DNA from 4 places in the Streptomyces sp. NPDC005492 genome. Region 2 is predicted to be linked to each of the others. Evidence: riboswitches for the same ligand, from Rfam matches in the RefSeq annotation. Region 2 holds a riboswitch; each other region holds the start of a gene.
What was found. A riboswitch is a leader RNA that binds a small molecule or an ion and turns the genes downstream of it on or off. The one in region 2 is predicted to bind cyclic di-AMP.

Region 1: linked by a shared signal. The riboswitch ahead of ABZT04_RS14070 (transglycosylase SLT domain-containing protein) and the one ahead of ABZT04_RS27400 (LysM peptidoglycan-binding domain-containing M23 family metallopeptidase) in region 2 are both predicted to bind cyclic di-AMP.
Region 3: linked by a shared signal. The riboswitch ahead of ABZT04_RS12805 (C40 family peptidase) and the one ahead of ABZT04_RS27400 (LysM peptidoglycan-binding domain-containing M23 family metallopeptidase) in region 2 are both predicted to bind cyclic di-AMP.
Region 4: linked by a shared signal. The riboswitch ahead of ABZT04_RS43135 (NlpC/P60 family protein) and the one ahead of ABZT04_RS27400 (LysM peptidoglycan-binding domain-containing M23 family metallopeptidase) in region 2 are both predicted to bind cyclic di-AMP.

The regions. Positions count from the first base shown of each region.
Region 1 covers NZ_JBEXDX010000008.1:169,692-174,813, reverse strand. The annotation lists gene ABZT04_RS14075 (CocE/NonD family hydrolase) at 1-1,983, shown strand, start outside; cyclic di-AMP (ydaO/yuaA leader) riboswitch at 2,215-2,418, shown strand; gene ABZT04_RS14070 (transglycosylase SLT domain-containing protein) at 2,422-2,889, shown strand; gene ABZT04_RS14065 (HAD family hydrolase) at 2,886-3,704, opposite strand; gene ABZT04_RS14060 (LacI family DNA-binding transcriptional regulator) at 3,811-4,839, opposite strand; gene ABZT04_RS14055 (carbohydrate ABC transporter permease) at 4,896-5,122, opposite strand, start outside.
Region 2 covers NZ_JBEXDX010000022.1:117,188-122,309, reverse strand. The annotation lists gene ABZT04_RS27405 (alpha-galactosidase) at 1-1,551, shown strand, start outside; cyclic di-AMP (ydaO/yuaA leader) riboswitch at 1,855-2,017, shown strand; gene ABZT04_RS27400 (LysM peptidoglycan-binding domain-containing M23 family metallopeptidase) at 2,022-2,930, shown strand; gene ABZT04_RS27395 (SGNH/GDSL hydrolase family protein) at 3,130-3,915, shown strand; gene ABZT04_RS27390 (TetR/AcrR family transcriptional regulator) at 3,993-4,607, opposite strand; partial or broken gene ABZT04_RS27385 (Glu/Leu/Phe/Val dehydrogenase dimerization domain-containing protein) at 4,652-5,122, opposite strand, start outside.
Region 3 covers NZ_JBEXDX010000007.1:201,180-206,301, reverse strand. The annotation lists gene ABZT04_RS12815 (ATP-dependent Clp protease proteolytic subunit) at 50-685, shown strand; gene ABZT04_RS12810 (hypothetical protein) at 693-1,001, shown strand; cyclic di-AMP (ydaO/yuaA leader) riboswitch at 1,342-1,523, shown strand; gene ABZT04_RS12805 (C40 family peptidase) at 1,527-2,000, shown strand; gene ABZT04_RS12800 (ATP-binding protein) at 2,078-2,536, opposite strand; gene ABZT04_RS12795 (helix-turn-helix transcriptional regulator) at 2,749-3,618, shown strand; gene ABZT04_RS12790 (DUF397 domain-containing protein) at 3,628-3,852, shown strand; gene ABZT04_RS12785 (8-amino-7-oxononanoate synthase) at 3,894-5,021, opposite strand.
Region 4 covers NZ_JBEXDX010000070.1:1,431-6,552, reverse strand. The annotation lists gene ABZT04_RS43145 (endonuclease/exonuclease/phosphatase family protein) at 1-126, shown strand, start outside; gene ABZT04_RS43140 (hypothetical protein) at 128-586, opposite strand; gene ABZT04_RS43135 (NlpC/P60 family protein) at 801-2,300, opposite strand; cyclic di-AMP (ydaO/yuaA leader) riboswitch at 2,309-2,481, opposite strand; gene ABZT04_RS43130 (DUF1996 domain-containing protein) at 2,816-4,897, shown strand; gene ABZT04_RS43125 (glyceraldehyde-3-phosphate dehydrogenase) at 4,984-5,122, opposite strand, start outside.

The sequences.
Region 1 (5,122 bases), on a different contig from region 2:
ACGACCTTCCCCCACGAAAGCACCCACGAGGACCTCCGCATCCCCCTCCCGGACGGAACCCGCCTCTACGCACGCGTGTGGCGCCCGGTGACGGACGAGCCCGTGCCGGCCCTCCTCGAATACCTCCCGTACCGCCTGACCGACTGGACCGCGCCCCGCGACGCCCAGCGCCACCCCTGGTACGCGGGACACGGCTACGCCTCCGTCCGGGTCGACGTGCGCGGGCACGGCAACAGCGAGGGCATGCCCACGGACGAGTACTCGGCCGTCGAGCTGGCCGACGGGGTCGAGGTCGTCAACTGGCTTGCCGCGCAACCCTGGTGCACCGGCAAGGTCGGCATGTTCGGTATCTCCTGGGGTGGTTTCAACTCGCTCCAGATCGCGGCCCTCGCGCCGGAGCCGTTGAAGGCGATCGTCACGGTCTGCTCGACCGACGACCGCTACGACAACGACGTGCACTACATGGGAGGTTCGGCCCTCGCCGTCGACCTGCACGCCTGGGCGGCCACCATGCTCGCCTTCGTCGCGCGCCCGCCGGACCCCGCGTACGCGGGCCTCGTCTGGCGGGACATGTGGCTCGAACGCCTGGAACAGATCGACCCGTTCATCCACACCTGGCTGGCCCACCAGATCCGGGACGACTACTGGAAGCACGGCAGCGTCCGCGAGGACTACGGCGCGATCGGCGCGGCCGTCCTCGCGGTGGGCGGCTGGCACGACCCGTACCGGGACACCGTCCTACGGCTCGTCGAGCACCTCCCGCCCGACCGGGTGCGCGGCCTGATCGGACCCTGGTCCCACCAGTACCCCGACCGGGGCCTGCCGCCGGGACCCGCGATCGGCTTCCTCCAGGAGACCCTGCGCTGGTGGGACCACTGGCTCAAGGGCGAGGACACCGGCGTCACCACCGACCCGCTCCTGCGCGCCTACGTCAGCGACGCGCATCCCCCGGCCACGGTCTACGACACCCTGCCGGGCCGCTGGGTCGGCGAGCCGTCCTGGCCCTCGCCGCATGTGAAGACGACGACGTACGGTCTGCGCGGCGCGCCCGTGATCGTCCGCTCCCCCATGCACACCGGTGTGGACGCGGGCCGGTTCTTCCCCTTCGGGAACGACGCCGATCTGCCGCCGGACCAGCGGGACGAGGACGCGCGGTCGGCGTGCTTCGAGTTCGAGGTGCCGGACGAGACCTGGGTGCTGGGCCGGCCCAGGGTGCGGCTGCGGCTGACCTGCCCGGTGCCGCGCGGGCAGGTGATCGCCCGGCTGTGCGACGTCGCCCCGGACGGCTCCTCGACCCTGGTCACCCGGGGTGTGCTGAACCTGTCGGCGCGGCACGGCCGGGACCGGGCGGTGCCGTGGACGCCGGGTGCCACCGAGGACGTGGCCTTCGAGCTGAACGGCATCGGGTACGCCGTCCCGCCCGGTCATCGCATCCGGCTCGCGGTGTCCTCGGCGTACTGGCCGTGGATCTGGCCCCAGCCGGAGTCGGCGGCCGGCTTCACCCTGGACCCGGAGGGCAGCGCGCTCGAACTCCCGGTGCGGGAGCGGGAATTGACGGGTCATATTTCCTTCGAGGAGCCCGAGGAGGCCGAGCCGCTCGGAGTGAGCGAGCCGGTCACCCTCGACGAGCCACGCCCCGAGCGACTGGTCGTGCGGGATGTCGCGAAGGGCGAGTGGCGGCTGGAGGTGGACCCCCGGTACGGCGGGACGCGTGTGTATCCCGACGGGCTGGAGTTCACCGAGGACGCGCTGGAGACGTACACGATCGACGAGTCGGACCCGCTGTCGGCGCGCACCCGCTCGGACTGGTCGATCCGGCTGCACCGGCCGGAGTCGGCCTGGGACACGACCGTGCGCACGCGGTCGGAGATCACGTGCGACGAAACGGACTTTATTACCTCGAATGAGGTCATCTGCACCGAAGGCGGAGAGGTGATCTTTCACCGAACGTGGGAGAAAAGGATTCCGAGAACTGCTAGTTGAGGCCGAATGCCCGATTTGCCGTTCTTAATCCTCCCGTGAGTTGGGTCACGTATTTCTATGAATGACCTGTGTCCCACTCTGTCCGCGTTTCCCCTTGTGGCGTTTGACAGTTGACCCTTGGCTCACGCAAAGGATCAAGTGCCCCATACGCCTCAGACCAAGGTCAATAGGGGTTAGGTGTGATTCCGCCACTTGTTCCGGACATGTGCTCTCGCATACGTTCCCGCCCTGTCGAGCGGAACGCCGAATCCTGCCGCCGCCCGACATCCCAGTCACGAACATCTCGCACGGCAGGAGCGGGGGAACCAGGTAAGTCGCCGGACCGGTCAGCACGACCGGGACGGCTTGGGGTTAAGCCACGTCCGCAAGGACGCGGCCGGGCACCTCCCAGCCCGAACCCGACAGCTCACCTCGCAGGCGACGGAGAGGAACCTCGTCATGCCTGCAACCGCTCAGTCCCGCCGCGCCCGCCTGGTCCGCAACCTCGCCGTCCTCGGCACCGGTGCCGCGATCCTCGCCCTGCCGATCGTCGGCGCGACCACCGCCTCGGCCGCCACGACCACATCGACCACGGCCGCCGGCTACCCCAACAACCTCGACGGCTGGATCCGCGAGTCCCTCGCGATCATGGCGCAGAAGGGGATTCCGGGCACGTACAACGGCATCTACCGCAACGTGATCCGCGAGTCCTCCGGCAACCCGTGGGCCATCAACAACTGGGACTCCAACGCCGCCGCCGGTACGCCGTCGAAGGGCCTGCTCCAGGTCATCGACCCGACCTTCAACGCCTACCACGTGGCGGGAACCTCGTTCGACCCGTACGACCCAGTCGCGAACATCACCGCCGCCTGCAACTACGCGGCAGCGGTGTACGGCTCCATCGACAACGTGTACGGCGCCTACTAGAAACCGGCGTCCACCAGCAGTCTTTCGAGGACGACGGCGATGCCGTCGTCCTCGTTCGACGTCGTCACCTCGTCGGCCACCGCCTTGAGTTCGGGATGGGCGTTGGCCATCGCCACGCCATGGGCCGCCCAGTCGAACATCGGGATGTCGTTCGGCATATCGCCGAAAGCGATGGTGTCGGCGGGGGTCAGGCCCAGATGCCGGGCGGCGAGGGCGAGGCCGGTCGCCTTGGTGATGCCGAGTGGCTGGAGTTCGACGGTGCCGGGGCCCGACATGGTGACCGAGGCCAGCGAACCCACCACCGAACGCGCCGTGCACGCCAACTCGTCGTCCGCCAGGGCGGGATGACGCAGCAGCACCTTGCTGATCGGCTCGGCCCACAGGTCGTCCCGCCGCTCGACCCGTACGGCGGGGAGCGTGGGGTGCGGCATGAGGTAGCCGGGCTCGATGAGGGTGAGGCCGTCCACCCCGTCCTGGTCGACAGCCGCGTACACCTGGCCCACCTCGGCCTCGATCTTGCCGAGCGCGGTCTCCGCCAACTCCCGGTCCAGGGTGACCGACCAGAGCAGACGGTCCGCGCCGGCGTCGTACAACTGCGCGCCCTGTCCGCACACCGCGAGCCCCCTGGAGCCGAGGTCGTCGAGGAGCGGCCGCACTCTCGGGGCGGGCCGGCCGGTGACGACGAGATGCCGGGCACCGGCCGCCGCCACCCGCCGCAGCGCGGCGAGGGACCGGTCGGAGAGCGTGTCGTCGCCGCGCAGCAGCGTCCCGTCCAGGTCGGTGGCGATCAGTGCATATGCGAGGGGTGCGGCCATGATCAGAGAATACGGATGGAAAGCCCCACCGACTCGACACGAACCGGACGGCTGCTGCCTTCACATCCGTTGACCCGTGTTCCGGTTGGTTTGACAGACAAGGCCGTTATGCCGACTCCCGGACGACCAGTTCCGTCGGCAGGATGACGCCCGCCGTGTCCTCGCCGGCGATCTGGGCGAGCAGCATGCGGACCATCTCGGCGCTGATGCGGTCGTAGGGCTGGCGCATGGTGGTGAGGGCCGGGGTGATGGAGGTGGCCGCCGCCGAGTCGTCGAAGCCTCCGACAGCGATGTCATCGGGGACCGAACGGCCGGACTGCTGGAGGGTGTTGACGACTCCGAGGGCCATGAGGTCGGAGGCGACGAACACCGCGTCGATGTCGGGGGCCTGCGCCAGGAGGCGGCGGGCGGCCTCCTCACCGCCGGTGCGGCGGTAGTCGCCCTCGACCACGAGCGCGGGGTCGTGGGGCAGACCTGCTTCGGTGAGGACGTCTCGGTAGCCGGCGAGACGGTCGGGGCCGCCGGGGGCGTCGAGCGGTCCGGTGACCATGGCGATGCGGCGGCGGCCGCGGGCGATGAGATGGCGGACCATCTCCTGGGCGCCGTCACGGTCGGCGGCGGCCACATAGCTGTACTTGGAGGCGGTGCCGAGCGGCTTGCCGCAGGCCACCAACGGGATCCCGGCGTCCCGGAGTTCGGCCGCGACCGGGTCTCCGCTGTGGTTGGAGACCAGGAGTACGCCGTCGACGTGGCCCGAGGTGATGTACCGCGTGAGGCGGCGGCGCTCGTCGCGCGAGGAGGCCAGCATCAGCAGGAGGGGGATGTCGTGCCGGGCCAGGTGTTCGGTGCAACCCCGCAGCAGGACATTGAAGTTGGGGTCCTCGAAGAACTTCTCCTGCGGCTCGGTGAGGAGGAACGCCACCGAGTCCGAGCGTCCGGTGCTCAGGGAGCGGGCGTGCCGGTTGACGACGTAGCCCGTCTTCCTGATCGCCGTCTCCACCGCGTTGCGGGCGGCGGGCGAGACGTAGTGGCCGCCGTTCAGGAACCGGGAGACGGTGCCCCGGGAGACCCCTGCCTCCCGGGCCACGTCGTGGATGGTGGGCGGTTTGCGGCGTCCGTTCGGACTGGTGGTCATGGTCCTCGTTCTGCCCGTTCGGGTGCGGTGGGGGGAGGTTGGGCTCCGTACGTGCCTCAGGCCTTGACCGAGCCGCTCAGCAGGTCCAGGGACCAGAACCGCTGGATCACCAGGAACAGCGCGATCAGGGGCAGGATCGCCAGGAAGCAGCCCATGATGACCAGCGTGTAGAGGGCCGGTTGGGAGGCGCCCTGGGAGAGCAGGGTGTAAAGGCCCAGTGTGATCGGGAACTTGTTGTCGTCCGCGAGCATCACGTACGGCAGCAGGAAGTTGTTCCAGATGG
Region 2 (5,122 bases):
ACGCGCTCCGAGCTCACCTACGGCGAGAAGGTCATCGGCAGCCGCCGCGGTCACACCGGACATCAGCACCTGCCCTGGGTCGCCCTCGACACCGACGCCACCGAGGAGCGCGGCGAGGTCTACGGCTGCGCCCTCGGCTGGTCGGGGTCCTGGCGGATCGCCGTGGCCCAACTCCCGGACGCGCGTGTGCAGATCGGCGGTGGCGCAGGTTACGACGACTCCGGGCTGCTGCTCCTGGAGTCCGGCGAGTCCTTCACGACCCCCGTCTTCGCCGGCCTGTGGAGCGACGGCGGTTACGGCGGCGCCAGCCGCACCTGGCACACGTACCAGCGGACGTACGTCATCCCGGACGCGGACCAGGACCGGCCGGTGCTCTACAACTCCTGGGAGGCCACCCAGTTCGACATCTCCGAGGAGCAGCAGGGCGTGCTCGCGCGGCGCGCCGCGGCGGCCGGGGTCGAGCTGTTCGTGGTCGACGACGGCTGGTTCGGCAAGCGCACCAGCGACCGCGCCGGACTCGGCGACTGGACGCCGAACCCGGACCGCTTCCCCGGCGGTGTCAAGCCGCTCGCCGACTACGTGCACGGCCTCGGCATGCAGTTCGGCATCTGGGTCGAGCCCGAAATGGTCAATCCGGACAGCGACCTGTACCGCGCGCACCCCGACTGGGTGCAGTTCCAACCAGGACGAAAGCGGACGGAGTTCCGCAATCAGCTCGTGCTGAACCTGGCGCGCGAGGACGTCCAGGAGTACCTCTGGGAGCGCCTCGACACGCTCCTGAGCAGCGCCCCCGTCGACTATGTGAAGTGGGACTTCAACCGCTGCTTCACCGACGCCGGCTGGCCCGGCGAGGCCTATCCGCAGCGCCTCTGGGTCGACCATGTGCGCGCCCTGTACGCCCTGTTGGACCGGCTGCGGGCCGCCCACCCCAAGGTCGCCTTCGAGTCCTGCTCGGGCGGTGGCGGCCGGATCGACCTCGGCATCATGAGCCGCACCGACCAGGTGTGGACCTCCGACAACACCGACCCGCTGGACCGGCTCGCCATCCAGCACGGCTTCAGCCAGATCCACCCCGCGCGCGTGATGGCCGCCTGGGTCACCGACAGCCCGAACACCCAGCTCAACGACCGGGTCAGCAGTCTGCGCTTCCGGTTCGTGAGCGCCATGTCCGGAGTGCTCGGTGTGGGCGGCGACCTCTCGGAGTGGACCGAGGAGGAACTCGCGGAGGCCCGCCAATGGGTGGACCTCTACAAGGAGATCCGCCCGCTCGTCCAGCGCGGCGACCTCCACCGGCTGCGCCCGCCGCAGGGCGGACTGAGTGCGGTGCAGTACGTGCGCGGCGACGAGACCGTCGTCCTCGCCCTCCTTCAGGCGCAGCACTACGGCGAGCCGGTACCGGCCCTCCGGCTGCGCGGGCTCGACCCGACGGCGTCGTACGAATGCCTCGAAACGGGCGAAGTCCACCGAGGTGCGGTCCTGTTGCACCACGGGCTGCGCACCGGGCTGCGTGGTGACCTCGATGCGACGGTTCTCCGCCTGCGTCGCATCTGAGCCTTCTGTCCTAATTGCAGCCTTCGTTCCAACTCGCTCTGGAGTAAAGGAAGCTGAGGAGAAGGTACGTGAGCAGCGTCATATTCGTGACCGTACGTCGTTCGTCATGTTCACGTAATTGACGTGCTATTCCTGGGGAATTGAGGGGCGGAGTCCGGTGGGAATTCACGGAGGGTGACTGTGAATTCCCACAGGGGATCACAAGAAACGCAAATCCGTGGAACCTCCTGCTTGTCCCTTTGCGTCTTCCTCGCTTACGTTCGCCACCAATCCGGACGGACGCCCAATCCTGCCGCCGACCGGAATCCGCACACACCCACCCGTATGCGGCAGGAGCGGGGGACCCACAGGTACGACGCCTGTTCCGGTCTCCGGAACGGGCTTGGGGTAAAGCCGCGACCAGCGCGCGGCCGGGCATCTCCAGCCCGCACCCGACAGCTCACCTCGCAGGCGCCGGAGAGGAATTCGTCATGCCCGCGAAGGGTAAGCACCGCCGCCCGAAGTCCCAGCGCCTCACCCGCTCGATGGCCGTAGCCGGAACCGGCGGCGCAGCCCTCGCCCTTCCGCTCATGGGAGCCACCGGCGCCCATGCCGCGACCACGACATCCGCTCCGGAAAAGGCGGTTCAGTCCGTTCCGGCGACCGAGAAGACGGTCGCCGAGAAGACCGTCTCGAAGTCGACGGGCGTCAGGACGTATTCGGTACGGTCGGGCGACTGGCTCGCGAAGATCGCCGAGGACCAGAACGTCACCGGCGGCTGGAAGAAGCTCTACCAGGACAACCGCGAGGTCATCGGCGGCGATCCGTCGCTGATCCACCCGGGCCTGAAGCTCACCCTCGGCCAGAAGGCCACGACGAGCGGGACGGACAAGACCGAGTCGTCCAACTCGTCCAAGACGACCGGCTCTTCGTCCTCCTCGTCTTCTTCCTCTTCGGCGTCTGCGGCTTCTTCGTCGAAGAGCACGTCCACCGGCTACGCCCTTCCCGTGACCGGTGCCACCATCGGCACCGGCTATCACGTCGCGGGCAGCATGTGGTCCAGCGGCTACCACACGGGCGTCGACTTCGTGGTCCCGACCGGCACCACCGTCAAGGCGATCGCCGCGGGCACGGTCGTCTCGGCGGCCTACGACGGCGCGTACGGCAACGAGGTCGTGATCCGGCACGCGGACGGCAAGTACTCGCAGTACGCCCACATGTCGCAGTTGTCCGTCTCGGCCGGCCAGACCGTGACCGAGGGCCAGCAGATCGGCCTCTCCGGCGCGACCGGCAACGTCACCGGCCCGCACCTGCACTTCGAGATCCGGACCACGCCGTACTACGGCTCGGACGTGGACCCGGTCGCCTACCTCCGCTCGCACGGAGTCTCCGTCGGCTGAGGTCGGTGCTGACACCTGGTCAGGGGCACGGCAGTTCCGGAGTCAACGCCCCTGACCAGAGACTTATTCCGACTTTGGACAACGCTTTACACGTGGCTTATCTCACCGACCGTCAACCCCTAAATACGATCGCGTAGGTCACAGCCCAGGGTGAATTATGGTTGCCGTGGCAGACGATTCGAAGAGTGACAACAGATCAGTGATCGGGTCGTACGTGGCGGTGGGGGACAGCTTCACCGAGGGCGTCGGCGACCCCGGGCCCGACGGAGCGATGGTCGGCTGGGCCGACCGGTTCGCGGTACTGCTCGCGGATCGCCGTCCCGAGGGCGACTTCGAGTACACCAACCTTGCCGTCCGCGGGAAACTCCTCGACCAGATCGTGGCCGACCAGCTCACCCGCGCCAAGGAGATCGGCCCCGACCTGGTCTCCTTCTGCGCGGGCGGCAACGACATCATCCGTCCCGGCACCGACCCCGACGAGGTCGCCGAGCGCTTCGAACGCGCGGTCGCCGACCTCACCTCCGCCGTCGGCACCGTCATGGTGACGACCGGCTTCGACACCCGTGGCGTGCCGGTGCTCAGGCATCTGCGCGGCAAGATCGCCACCTACAACGGACATGTGCGGGCCATCGCCGACCGGTACGGCTGCCCGGTGCTCGACCTGTGGTCCCTGAAGACGGTCCAGGACCGGCGGGCCTGGGACGGCGACCGGCTCCACCTCTCTCCCGAGGGCCACACGCGCGTGGCCCTCCGCGCCGGCCAGGTCCTCGGCGTCGAGGTCCCGGCCGACCCCGACCAGCCCTGGCCGCCCCTGCCACCGCGCGGCCCGCTCGACATCCGCCGCGACGACGTGCACTGGGCGCGCGAGTACCTGGTCCCATGGATCGGCCGCCGACTGCGCGGCGAGTCCTCGGGCGACCACGTGGAGGCCAAGGGGGCGCTGTCGCCCGACGACATCAAGATGCGGATCGAGGCGGTGGCCTGAGGGGGTGAGGGGCGCGGTTGCCGCGCCGCCTCGCAGGGGACCGCAGTGGAGTGGTGTGGCCACGAACCGAGCCCGTCTCAGGACGCGGTCAACGCCGCCACTTCCAGGCCCAGTTCGCGGGCGAGGGCCTCGTCGACCCACTCCAGGGCCCGCGCCCGCGGCACCGCTCCCGCGTACGCCGTCAGTTGTACGGCGAGGCCGTCCAGGAGGGCCGTGAGGCGCAGGGCGGTGCCGTTCGGGTCCGGGCAGTGGAACTCGCCGGCGGCGACTCCCTCGGTGACGACCTCCGCGAGCGCCCGCTTCCACTGCCGGTCGAGATCGCGGGTGACGTCCAGGAGGGCGGGTTCGCGAAGGGCCGCCGCCCAGCCCTCGATCCACAGCCGCCAGCCCTTGGCCTGCCCGGTCGGCGCGTACCAGCGCACCGCTGCCCGCAGTCGGCGCAGCGCGGTCGTCCGGCGGCCGAGCAGCTTGCGCAGATGCGCGAGGTCGTCCTCGGCGGCGAAGGCGAAGGCGGCGGCGACCAGTTTCTCCTTGGTCGAGAAGTGATAGAGCACCAGCGCGTTGCTCACACCGAGCGCCGAGGCCACGTCGGCGATCCTGACCGCCGCCACGCCCCGCGCCTCGATCTGCTCGACGGCGGCCCGCAGCAACTCCGCCCGCCGCTCCGCCACGCTCAACCGCACTCTCGCCACGCGGTCACCCTAATCCGTGGCCCGCGAAGGCGTCGCCCCGTGCCTCACCGGTACCAGCCGAAGCGCTCCGCGATGACCGGCAGCCGGTCCGCGACGATGGCGTGCGCGGCGGCCCGCGGTGTCGTGCCGTCGGCCTCCGCGCGGGCCAGCATCCGGTCGATCAGGGCGCGCATCGACCGCCGCGTGTGGGCGAACGCCTCGTCCGCGTCCGCGCCGATGTCGCCGAACAGCGTCCACCACCACCAGGCGTTCGTCCCGGAGTTCACGACCACGTCCGGGAGCACGGTGACCCCGCGCGCGGCGAGCGCCTCCTCGGCCTCCGGCAGGACGGGCATGTTGGCCGCCTCGACGATCCAACGAGCGGTGATCCCCTGCTGGTTCGTGGTGTCGATCGCGTACGACACGGCCGCCGGAACCAGCACCTCCGCCGCGACGGACAGCCAGTCCTCGCCGGGGAGTTCACGGTCGCCGGGGCGCAGCACGCGGCGGTCCACGGTGCCGTACGCGTCCCGCGC
Region 3 (5,122 bases), on a different contig from region 2:
TGTACAGAGCCGGTTTTCGCAGAGAGCCCGGCCGGAGAGGGGCTACGCCATGACCCGACCGTCCGCCCGCCATGTCCTGCCCGAGTTCACCGAGCGCACCAGCGCCGGGCACCGGACCCTCGACCCGTACTCGAAGTTGCTGGAGGAGCGGATCGTCTTCCTCGGGACGCCGATCGACGACATCTCGGCGAACGATGTGATGGCCCAGTTCATGCACCTCGAACACCAGGCGCCGGACCGGGACATCTCGCTGTACATCAACTCGCCCGGCGGCTCGTTCACCGCGATGTCGGCGATCTACGACACGCTCCAGTACGTCAGTTGTGACGTGGAGACGATCTGCCTGGGCCAGGCCGGCTCGTCCGCCGCGGTGCTGCTGGCGGCGGGCACGCCGGGCAAGCGGTCCGCGCTGCCGGGCGCGCGGATGGTGATCCACCAGCCCTCGCTGCCCGAGCCGGTCCACGGTCAGGCGAGTGATCTCGCCATCCAGGCACAGGAGTTGGCGCGCACCCGGTCCCGACTGGAGGAGCTGCTGGCGCGTCACACGGGCCGGACGGTGGAGCAGGTGAGCGCGGACATCGAGCGGGACCGCATCCTGGACGCCCAACAGGCCCTGGAATACGGCCTGGTGGACCGGATCGTGCCCAGCCGCAGGAGCTCGCTCACCGAGCCGGGCGGGGAGTGAGCCCGCGATGCTGCCGCCGGAGCTTCCACCGCTGCCCGCACTGACGCGTGCCGAGGGCGAGTTGATTGACCGTTATCTCGATGTGGCCGACCTGCTGGGCCGTATCAACCCCGCGCATCACGGAGACACCTACCGTGGTCTGAGGGCCGCTCAGGCGCTGGTGGCCAAGGCGGCCGAGCTGCGGGACGCGCTGGCGCTGATGCACCAGCGGGGCGAGACCGAGCTGCACGCGCCCACCCTCGCGCGGGCGCTGCGCGTGCTGGACGGGGAGCGCCGCACGGCTCGCGTCACCATCCCCGCACCCTCCGACAGTTGAGGGCATGCGGAGTCCTCGCGGGCGCGGGTGAAACGGGCCGAACGGCTTACCCCCGATCGGAGTAGCCACTCCTCCGTCCGTGAGGCCCCCGGGCTTGCGCAACTGGCGTAGACCGGGGGCCGGATGAAGTGCTCCGGTGCTGGTCCGAGGGGTGCGCGCCCCTCGACACCTCTTCGAACATTGGGGTGTCCACCCGAACGGGTGAGTGGTGAGTAACCCCACAAATCCCCGGTTCCGTTGGGATTTTCGGACATCCATGGGTCAAGATCCCTGTCTGACGACAAGACCCCGCCGCAGCGGCGGGGCGATCCGGGCGGACGCCGAGTCCTGCCGCCGCCCGGATGACAGGTCGACAGGATTGCATCGGCAGGAGTGGAGGACCCAAGCACGACGGGTCGCCGGGACGGTCACGCCATGACCGGGTCGAGCAGCCCTTGGGGTGAAGCCGCGAGTGTGCGGCCGGGCAACTTCGCCAGCCCGAATCCGACAGGTCATCCTTCACAGGCGGCTGACGAAGGGTTGCGCATGACTGCGCTCAATCGTGTCCCGTCGCTGATGGTCCGGGCCGGTACGGCCTCGGCCTTCGCCATCGCCGCCGTGGGCGGCTCCGTCGTGATCCCGGGCGTCGCATCCGACGCCGCGGCCGCGACACCAGCGACGAAGGCACTCCAGGTGGCCGCCTCCAAGAAGGGCTCCCCCTACCGGTACGGCGCCACCGGACCGAGCCGCTTCGACTGCTCCGGGCTGACGCTCTACTCGTACAAGAAGGCGGGCAAGAAGCTGCCCCGTACGGCGGCCCAGCAGTACAACAAGACCCACCACGTCTCGGCCAAGGGCCGCAAGGCCGGGGACCTGGTGTTCTTCCACTCGGGTTCCAGCGTCTACCACGTCGGCATCTACGCCGGGAAGGGAAAGATCTGGCACGCCCCCAAGACCGGGGACGTGGTGCGCTTGCAGAAGATCTGGACCAAGAGCGTCTGGTACGGCCGGGTCAGCTGACCCTCGCTGAGCCTCCCGAGGGGGTGGCGGCCACCTGACGGGCCGCCACCCCCTCGGGTGCGCCAGGCCGACAGGGCCTACGGCTCCTGCTGGCCCGCTGCGGTCACCGGTCGGGCCGGGACCGTCCAGGGCACCTCGACGGAGACCGTCTTGCCGCCCTCCCTGGTGGGCCTGACCTTGAGTTTGCCGCCGCACTCCGCGGTCAGCCAGCGGATGATGACCATCCCCCGGCCGTTGTCCTGCTGGACGGCGGCCGGCAGTCGTTTGGGGAAGCGGGGGTGGCTGTCGGTGACGCCGATGCGCAGGTGTTCGTCACGCTCCAACTGGATGTCCACCGTGAAGGTGGGTGACTGTCCGAGGGTGTGCTGTACGGCGTTGGTGGCGAGTTCGGAGACGATGAGGCGGATGGTGTCGGCGACCTCCGTGTCCGCCGGCAGTCCCCATTCCGCGAGGGTCCCGACCACGTAGGTGCGGGCGGTGGAGACCGAGGCGGGATCGCTCGGCAGAGTGACGGATGCTTCCAGATGGTCTGCCATGGCGCGGTCGTCCCTTTCCCGCGGGACCGGTGTCCGACACGGAGCGGATGGTTCGAGTACGGTCCCGGACTGGTGCTTCTTCGCCAGACTGCCATTACCTCGGCGGTAACGGTGCCGATCCACCAAGATATGCATATATCTGTCGCTCGAAGCGGTGAACTCTGCGACCTCAGACCGTATTTGGGCGGCTCGGAAGGAGTAAGGAGAAACCCATGCAGTACGGTCCCGCGGTGCGCCGCCGCAAACTGGGCGCCGAACTCCGCGCGTTGCGTGCGGAAGCGGGGCTCACCAGTGGGGAGGCAGCCCGACTGGTCGGCTGGCACCAGTCGAAGGTGAGCCGGATCGAGACCGGCGCGAGTGGCGTGAAACCGCCTGACGTCCGGTTACTTCTCGATGCCTATCAGGTGAGTGACGCCCAGCTTCGGGACATGCTGCTCGTGCTCGCGGGCTCGGACGACAACGGCGGCCGACACCACTGGTGGCACGCCTATCGCGGCGTACTGCCGCCCGCCTACCGGGACTTCATCAGTCTGGAGTCACAGGCCAGCACGATCCGCAACCTGGAGACGTCGGTGGTCCCCGGTTTGCTGCAGACGCCCGAGTACGCCCGCGCGGTGACCCGGGCCGCGGTGGGCGGCCTCGACAACGACGGGGCCGACCGGCTCGACACGCTGGTGCGGGTTCGGCTGGCCCGGCAGGACGTGCTGCGCGCTGATCCGCCGCTGTCGCTGAGCGTGGTCCTCGACGAGGCGGTACTGCGGCGGGAGGTCGGCGGACCAGGCGTGATGGCGCGGCAGCTCGACCGGCTCGTGGAGGCCGCGCGACTGCCCCAAGTCAGGCTTCAGGTACTGCCGTTCGCCGCAGGAGCACACATCGGCATCACCGGCCCTTTCGTTATCTTCTCCTTTCCGAGCACTTCTGATCTGGACGTGGTTGTTCTCGACCACTTGACGAGTAGCCTCTACCTCGAACGGAAAGAAGACCTAGAGGCCTACAGCGAGGCCTTCAACACCCTTCAGTTCCACGCACTTTCGCCCGAGGATTCGTTGGATCACATCGCCGGGATAGGTGACGGCTCGTAAGGAGGCACCATGTCTGCACTGCCTCGGAACGTACCTTCCAGTACCGAACTGTCCGGTGTGCGGTGGCTGCGCAGCAGCTACAGCACGGGAGCGAACAACTGCGTCGAGGCGGCCCGTCCGCGCTCAGGCCCCGCCACGGGGCTGCTCGCCGTACGCGACTCGAAGGACCCGCAAGGACCCGCCCTGCTCTTCTCCCCCGAGAGCTGGACGGGCTTCCTCACCACGTTCCACTGATCTGTTCCCCCGTCAGCGACACACGGCCGTGTCACGCCGACTCATGGTCGCGTCTCGCCGATCACACGTACAGCGCGTTCGATCTCGGCCCCGGAGAGGTTCGCTCGGGCGGTCAGCCTGAGCCGTGAGATGCCGTCGGGCACGGAAGGAGGACGGAAGCAGCCCACGGCCAGCCCTGCCGTACGGCAGTCGGCCGCCCAGCGGACGGCCGCCTCCGGGGACGGTGCCCGCACGGAGACCACCGCGGCGTCCGGACGCACCGCTTCCAGACCCGCGGCGGTCAGGCGTGCGTGCAGTTCGCCCGCCACGGCCCGAGCGCGCGCGGCCCGCTCGGGCTCGCGCCGCAGCAGGGTGAGGGCCGCCAGTGCGGCGCCGGCCGCCGCCGGGGCGAGGCCGGTGTCGAAGATGAACGTCCGTGCCGCGTTGACCAGATGGTCGATCACCCGGGCCGGACCGAGCACAGCCCCGCCCTGGCTCCCGAGCGACTTGGACAGTGTGACGGTAACGACCACGTCCTCGGCCCCCGCGAGCCCCACCGCGTACGGCGCCCCGCGCCCGCCCTCGCCCAGCACCCCGAGCCCGTGCGCGTCGTCCAGCAGCAGCCCGGCCCCGCGCTCCCGGCACGCCTCGGCGAGCGCGGCGACCGGCGCCGCGTCCCCGTCCACCGAGAACACCGAGTCGGACACCACGACGGCCTGCCCGTCATGCGTCCGCAGCGCCTTGCGCACCCCCTCCGGATCCGCGTGTCCTACGACCTGGGTGGCGCCCCGGGCCAGTCGGCAGCCGTCGATCAGGGAGGCGTGGTTGCCCGCGTCGGAGACGATCAGCGAGCCGTGCGGCGCGAGCGTGGTGACCGCGGCGAGGTTGGCCGCGTAGCCGGAGGAGAAGACGAGGGCCGCCTCGAACCCGCAGAACTCGGCCAGTTCACGCTCCAGTCGGGCGTGCAGCTCGGTCGTCCCCGTGACGAGCCGCGACCCGGTGGACCCGCCGCCCCAGGTCCGGGCTGCCGCCGCGGCCCCCTCGACGACCTCGGGATGGTGGGCCAGACCCAGGTAGTCGTTGCTCGCGAGATCGAGCAGCGGCGAGTCGGCGGGACGCGGCCGCAGGGTCCGTACGAGCCCGGCGCGGCGGCGCTGCTCCGCCTGCTCGTCGATCCAGCCGAACGCCATGGTTCCTCCGGGGCTTTTGTAGGCAGTGCACAGACACTAATCGGACGACCCGCCGCCCAGGATGTGGCAATACCCACACACCCAACCCTGTGTCTTGTCCG
Region 4 (5,122 bases), on a different contig from region 2:
CGCCCGCTGGTCCAGCTCGACCACATCCTGGCGACCGGGCTCGGCGCGGACGCCGTGGATACGGCGCGGGCGCCCAGGGCGGCGATCTCGGATCACCGGCCGCTGGTGGTGGAGTTGTCGCTCTGAGTCAGTTCCACAGGGGGTAGGTCACGACGTGCGCGAACTCGTCGGGCCGTCCGGCGGTGTACGTCAGGCTGATCTCGCTGTAGTGCCGGAGCTGCGGATGCTTCTTCCACGGCTCCGGGGTGTCGAGCCGGACGACGACCGGGTACGAGTGGAACTTGCCCGCCGCGCAGTAGGGCTTGCAGTCGTTCACCACGTTGAAGCCCGTGGCCGTCGCGGAGTCGGCGTTCCAGTTCGTCCAATGCAGCGACGTGAGGCGGCTGTTGCCGTCGCCGCAGGCGAGCACGAAGTCGGCGGGGCGCACCTTGGGATGCCAGAGGCAGTCGACGAGCACCGGGGCCGTGCGCTGCTGGTGGGCGGCGGGTGCCGCGCTCGCCGTGGCCGCGGACGAGGTGCCCACGGCCGGCGCGAGCAGGGCGGCGGCGCAGACCGTGACGACTCCGACCATGGTGTGTTTGTACATGTCCGCTCCCGGCCGCCTGTTCGTCTGGTCGTCCCGCATCCGCACCGGCGGTGGCCCACCGGCCCGGGCACGGTCGTCGTCTCACTGTCGACGCTACGACCGTGTCTCAGGATGCACCACTCGTACGGACCAACGAAACGGCTCACCGGGCGGCCGGGGTGTGCACATATGTGCGACCAGGCCGGGCCCTCCCCGGCCTGGTCTCCCGAGCGGATCAGGCGGGTCGCACGGCGCCCCGGATGGCGGCGGAACCCGCGTAGAAGATCGACTCCTCGCGTATCGGCGTCCCCGGGCTCGGCGCGTGGATCATCAGGCCGTTTCCGGTGTAGAGGCCGACGTGGTCGATGCTGTCGTAGAAGAAGATCAGGTCACCGGGGCGGATGTCGGTGAGCGGGACGAGTGCGCCGGCGCCCGACTGTTCCTGGGCGGTGCGCGGGAGCAGGACGCCTGCGGCCTTCCAGGCGGCCTGGGTGAGGCTGGAGCAGTCGTACGCGTCCGGTCCCGCCGCGCCCCACAGGCAGGGCCTGCCGATCTGCGCGCGGGCGAAGGCGAGCGCGATGCCGGTCTTGCTCTGGGCGCCGGTGCCGATCTCGGGAGGGACAGGGACGGGCGCGGTGGTCGTCGGGCCCATGGTCCGGTCCGTGGGGAGAATGATCTCGGGCGGCATGGTCGGAGCGGTGGGCAGGGTGATCTCGGGGGCGAGGATCGGGGCCGCGGCGAAGGAGACCTCGGGAGCGATGACCGGGCCGGCCGCGTAGGAGACCTCGGGGGCGACGGCCGGGGCTGCCGCGTAGGAGACCTCGGGGGCGGGCGCGGTCGGCTGCCACTCCTGCTGGGGCGGGCGCCAGTCCGGTTCCGGTGTCGTGTACCAGGTGGGCTCGCCGGTCGGCTGCTCGGGCACCATGGGTATCTGTCCGGTGGACCAGTCGGTGACCACGGGCATCTGTCCGGTGGACCAGTCGGTCACCATGGGCATCTGCCCGGTGGACCAGGCCGTCTCCGGGGCGGACCAGGCCGGATCCGGCGGCGGCCAGGTGGCGTTCGCCGGGGCGGTCTCGGTGCGCGGTGCGGCGATGTAGGGGAGCAGCGCCAAGTCCGCGGTGAGCGGGTCGAAGACCGGCTCCGGGGTTGCCTGCGGGGCCAGTTGGGGCGACTCCACCATCGGCGCGGGTGCCAGTTCGAGGGCGGGCACGGGCGGCAGGTCGAGCACGGTCGCCGGTGGTGCTTGCGGTGACTGCGGCGCGGGGGGCAGTGCGGCGACCGGCCGGGCGGTCAACTCCGGTGCCGCGGTGGTGATGTCGGGTACGGCGGGCGCCGCGGTCAGTTCCGCGACGGCGCGGCTGGGCGGCGCCTGGAGCGCGGGGGCGGACTCGGGCTCGGGGCGTCGCTCAGGCCGGGGTTCCGCCGGACGGCCGGGAGTCCGGCTGGGCGGCAGGATCGCCGGTACGGTCGGGCCCAGTTGGGAGCGGGCCCGGTCGAACCACTGGCGGGTGACGGCGTCGAGGGCGGGATCCGAGGGCCGCGACGCGCCGGATCGAGGGGTGACACGCCGGCGCGGCCCCCCGGACATCGCACGGGTGGCGTTGTAGTTCCCGGTGGCCGTCTCGGCCCTGTCGTAAAGGGAGTTGATCCGCCGCTGGACTTCTTCGCGGCTGGGTCGGTCGTCCACGGTGGGGCCACTGCCTCCGCTGCGCGTCCTTCGTTCTGCCGGCATGGCAGACGTGCTCCTTCCGTATCGCGCCTACCGGGTTAGCTGTCGGGTTCGGGCGTCGATCACGGAAGGTTTGCCCTACGGCCCTTGCCCCGCTGGGCAGTTGGGCCGATTCACCCCAAGTCGGTTGGGTCCCCGGTTCCGGCTGCCGCGAGCGGCACACCGGATTCGGCGCAAGCCGTGCGGCCCGGCGCCGATCGCCGGAGTTAGTCGCAAGGCCTGTGCGCCAACCTAGCCAACGTGTGTGCCTCGTGTGAAGGTTGAAGCGCGATATGTCCGATACGTATTTGTGACCTTTACCTCGTCCTGGGTGTGGCGAGCGCTCATGGGTCGGCGGAGTCAGGCGTTCCGTATGAGGTCGCTATGAATTTTCGGGACGGTTGAACACATCGGGACCCGACCCCGTATTGGGACGGGGGATGTCCATGCCGGGACGAGCCGGGCCGACCGATACGTGTAGGAGCACTTCCTTGGCACGCAACACGCGCAGACGCCCAACGGGCGCACGCCGCGCGACGATGGCAGCAGTCGCCCTGATGCTGGGCGGCGGAGGACTGGTGGCGGCGAACGTATACGCGTCGGCGTCCGAAGGTGGCTGGGGTGGTGACTCCGCCCAACAGGGCTCCCCGGACGCGGCATCGCGAGGTGCGACGATCGACTGCCCTGACATCGGAACCCAGTTGACGACGGTTCCGGACGAGGCGAAGACCGACGTCGACAAGGAACTCGCCCTGCTCGACCAGCAGATCACCGAGGCCTACCAGAAGCTCCAGGACTCCACGGAGTCCATACGCCAGGACGCCTCCTTCGCCGACAACGCGATCATGAATCCGTTGAAGGAGAAGCGGGCCGCGACGATCGGACGGATCGGCGACGCCATCGCACGCGTCGGCGACCGCCCGGAGGGACTCGACGCGCTCGCCGCCTGCACGCTGATCGCGCCGAAGAACGACACCGGTGACCAGGGCGGCAGCAGCGAGGACCCGAGTGGCGCCGCCGGTGACCAGGGCCAGCAACAGGGCGACGGCCAGGGCCAGCAGCAGTCCACCAACGGGCCCGTCGCCTCGGACTACGCGGACATCACCTCCGTACAGCCCAACGTGAACACGCCGAAGGAACAGGCCGACGCCTCCCGCGGTACGTTCGTCACCGCCTGCGGTGTGAACGAGAACGGCCTGTTCAACTCCGACAACGTCATCGTCGCGCCCGGGGTCACCAACGGCGCCCACCACTTCCACGACTACGTCGGCAATCAGTCCAACAACGCCTTCGCCAGCGACCAGGATCTCGCGAACGCGAACACGAGCTGCGAGAACCCGGGCGACAAGTCCACCTACTACTGGCCTGTGTTGCGCCTGCAGAACGGCAAGCAGGAGCGGGACGCCGACAAGCCCGGCGGCGGCACCGAGGGCAACTCCGGCCAGATCGTCACGGCCAAGGAAGCCACGCTGACGTTCGTGGGCAACCCGCAGAGCAAGGTCACCGCCATGCCGCGGCTCCTGCGCATCATCACCGGCGACGCCAAGGCCTTCGTCAACGGCCCGGCCAACGCCAACGCCTCCTGGAGCTGTACCGGGTTCGAGGACCGGCAGCTCAAGGACAAGTACCCGCTGTGCCCGGCGGGCAGTGACGTCGTGCGCACCTTCAAGTTCCAGAGCTGCTGGGACGGCCGCAACATCGACAGCGCCAACCACCGGACCCACGTGGCCTTCGAGGACGCCGAAGGCGCCTGCCCGGCGGGCTTCGAGGCCATTCCGCAGTTGGTCCAGCGGATCGTCTACGACGTCGACGCGCCGAGCCTCCAGGACGGCGGCAAGACCACCCCGCTGTTCGCGGTGGACTCCTTCCCGGAGCAGCAGCACAAGCCCGTCACGGACCACGGCGACTTCATCAACGTCTTCGACGAGGGCCTGATGAAGGACATGGTCAACTGCATCAACAACGGTGAGAAGTGCGGCGCAGGGACGGACAACGACCCGGGAACGGGCGGCGGTTCGGGTAACGGGTCGGGCGGCGGTACAGGAGATGGTTCGGGCTCCGGTTCGGGCGGTGGTTCGGGTTCGGGCGGGGGTTCGGGGGAGCCGCAGGAGTCCCCGACGGCCACCGACACCGCTACGGCGGCGCCCAGCGCGACCGCGACCGACGAGCCCGCCGGGAGCGGCGGGAATGACGGAAACGGTGGAAACAGCGGGAACGGGGGGAGTGGCGGTAACGGCGGAAACGGCGACACCAACGACCAGCCCACCGTCGCGCCCGCGACGAGCGCCCCGGACACCGCGACCACGGACCCCAGCTCGTTGACGTCCGCTGTCGCTGTGCCCAAGGCCGACACGAAGACCGAAGGGTCGAACGCGACGCCGACGCAGGGTGGTTCGGACGGCAACGCAGGTACCGGCGGTGAGGTCGGCAGCGCCGTGGAGACGCCGCCCACGAACTCGTCGGGCGGGGAGAGCTACGCCGCCGTGGCCCCGCAGACCGAACCGCAGGCGCAGGGCGGGCTGGCGGAGACCGGGGCGAACCTGTGGCCCGCCATGGCCGGTGCGCTGCTTCTCGTCGCCGGGTTCGTGGTGCTCTACCGGGGCAAGCGCAGCTCACGCTGACACCGTGCGCGGTGGTAACAGCAACGACGGCCCGGTCGACCCCAGTTGGGGCCGACCGGGCCGTCGGTCGTTCCGGGCCCGGGCGGTCAGACGGCCGGCGCCGGGAAGGTCGGGTACTCGACCCCGGAGACGTGCTGGACGACCCGGACGACCTGGCAGGAGTAGCCGAACTCGTTGTCGTACCAGAGGTAGAGGATCGCGTTGTCGCCGTCGACCTTGGTGGCG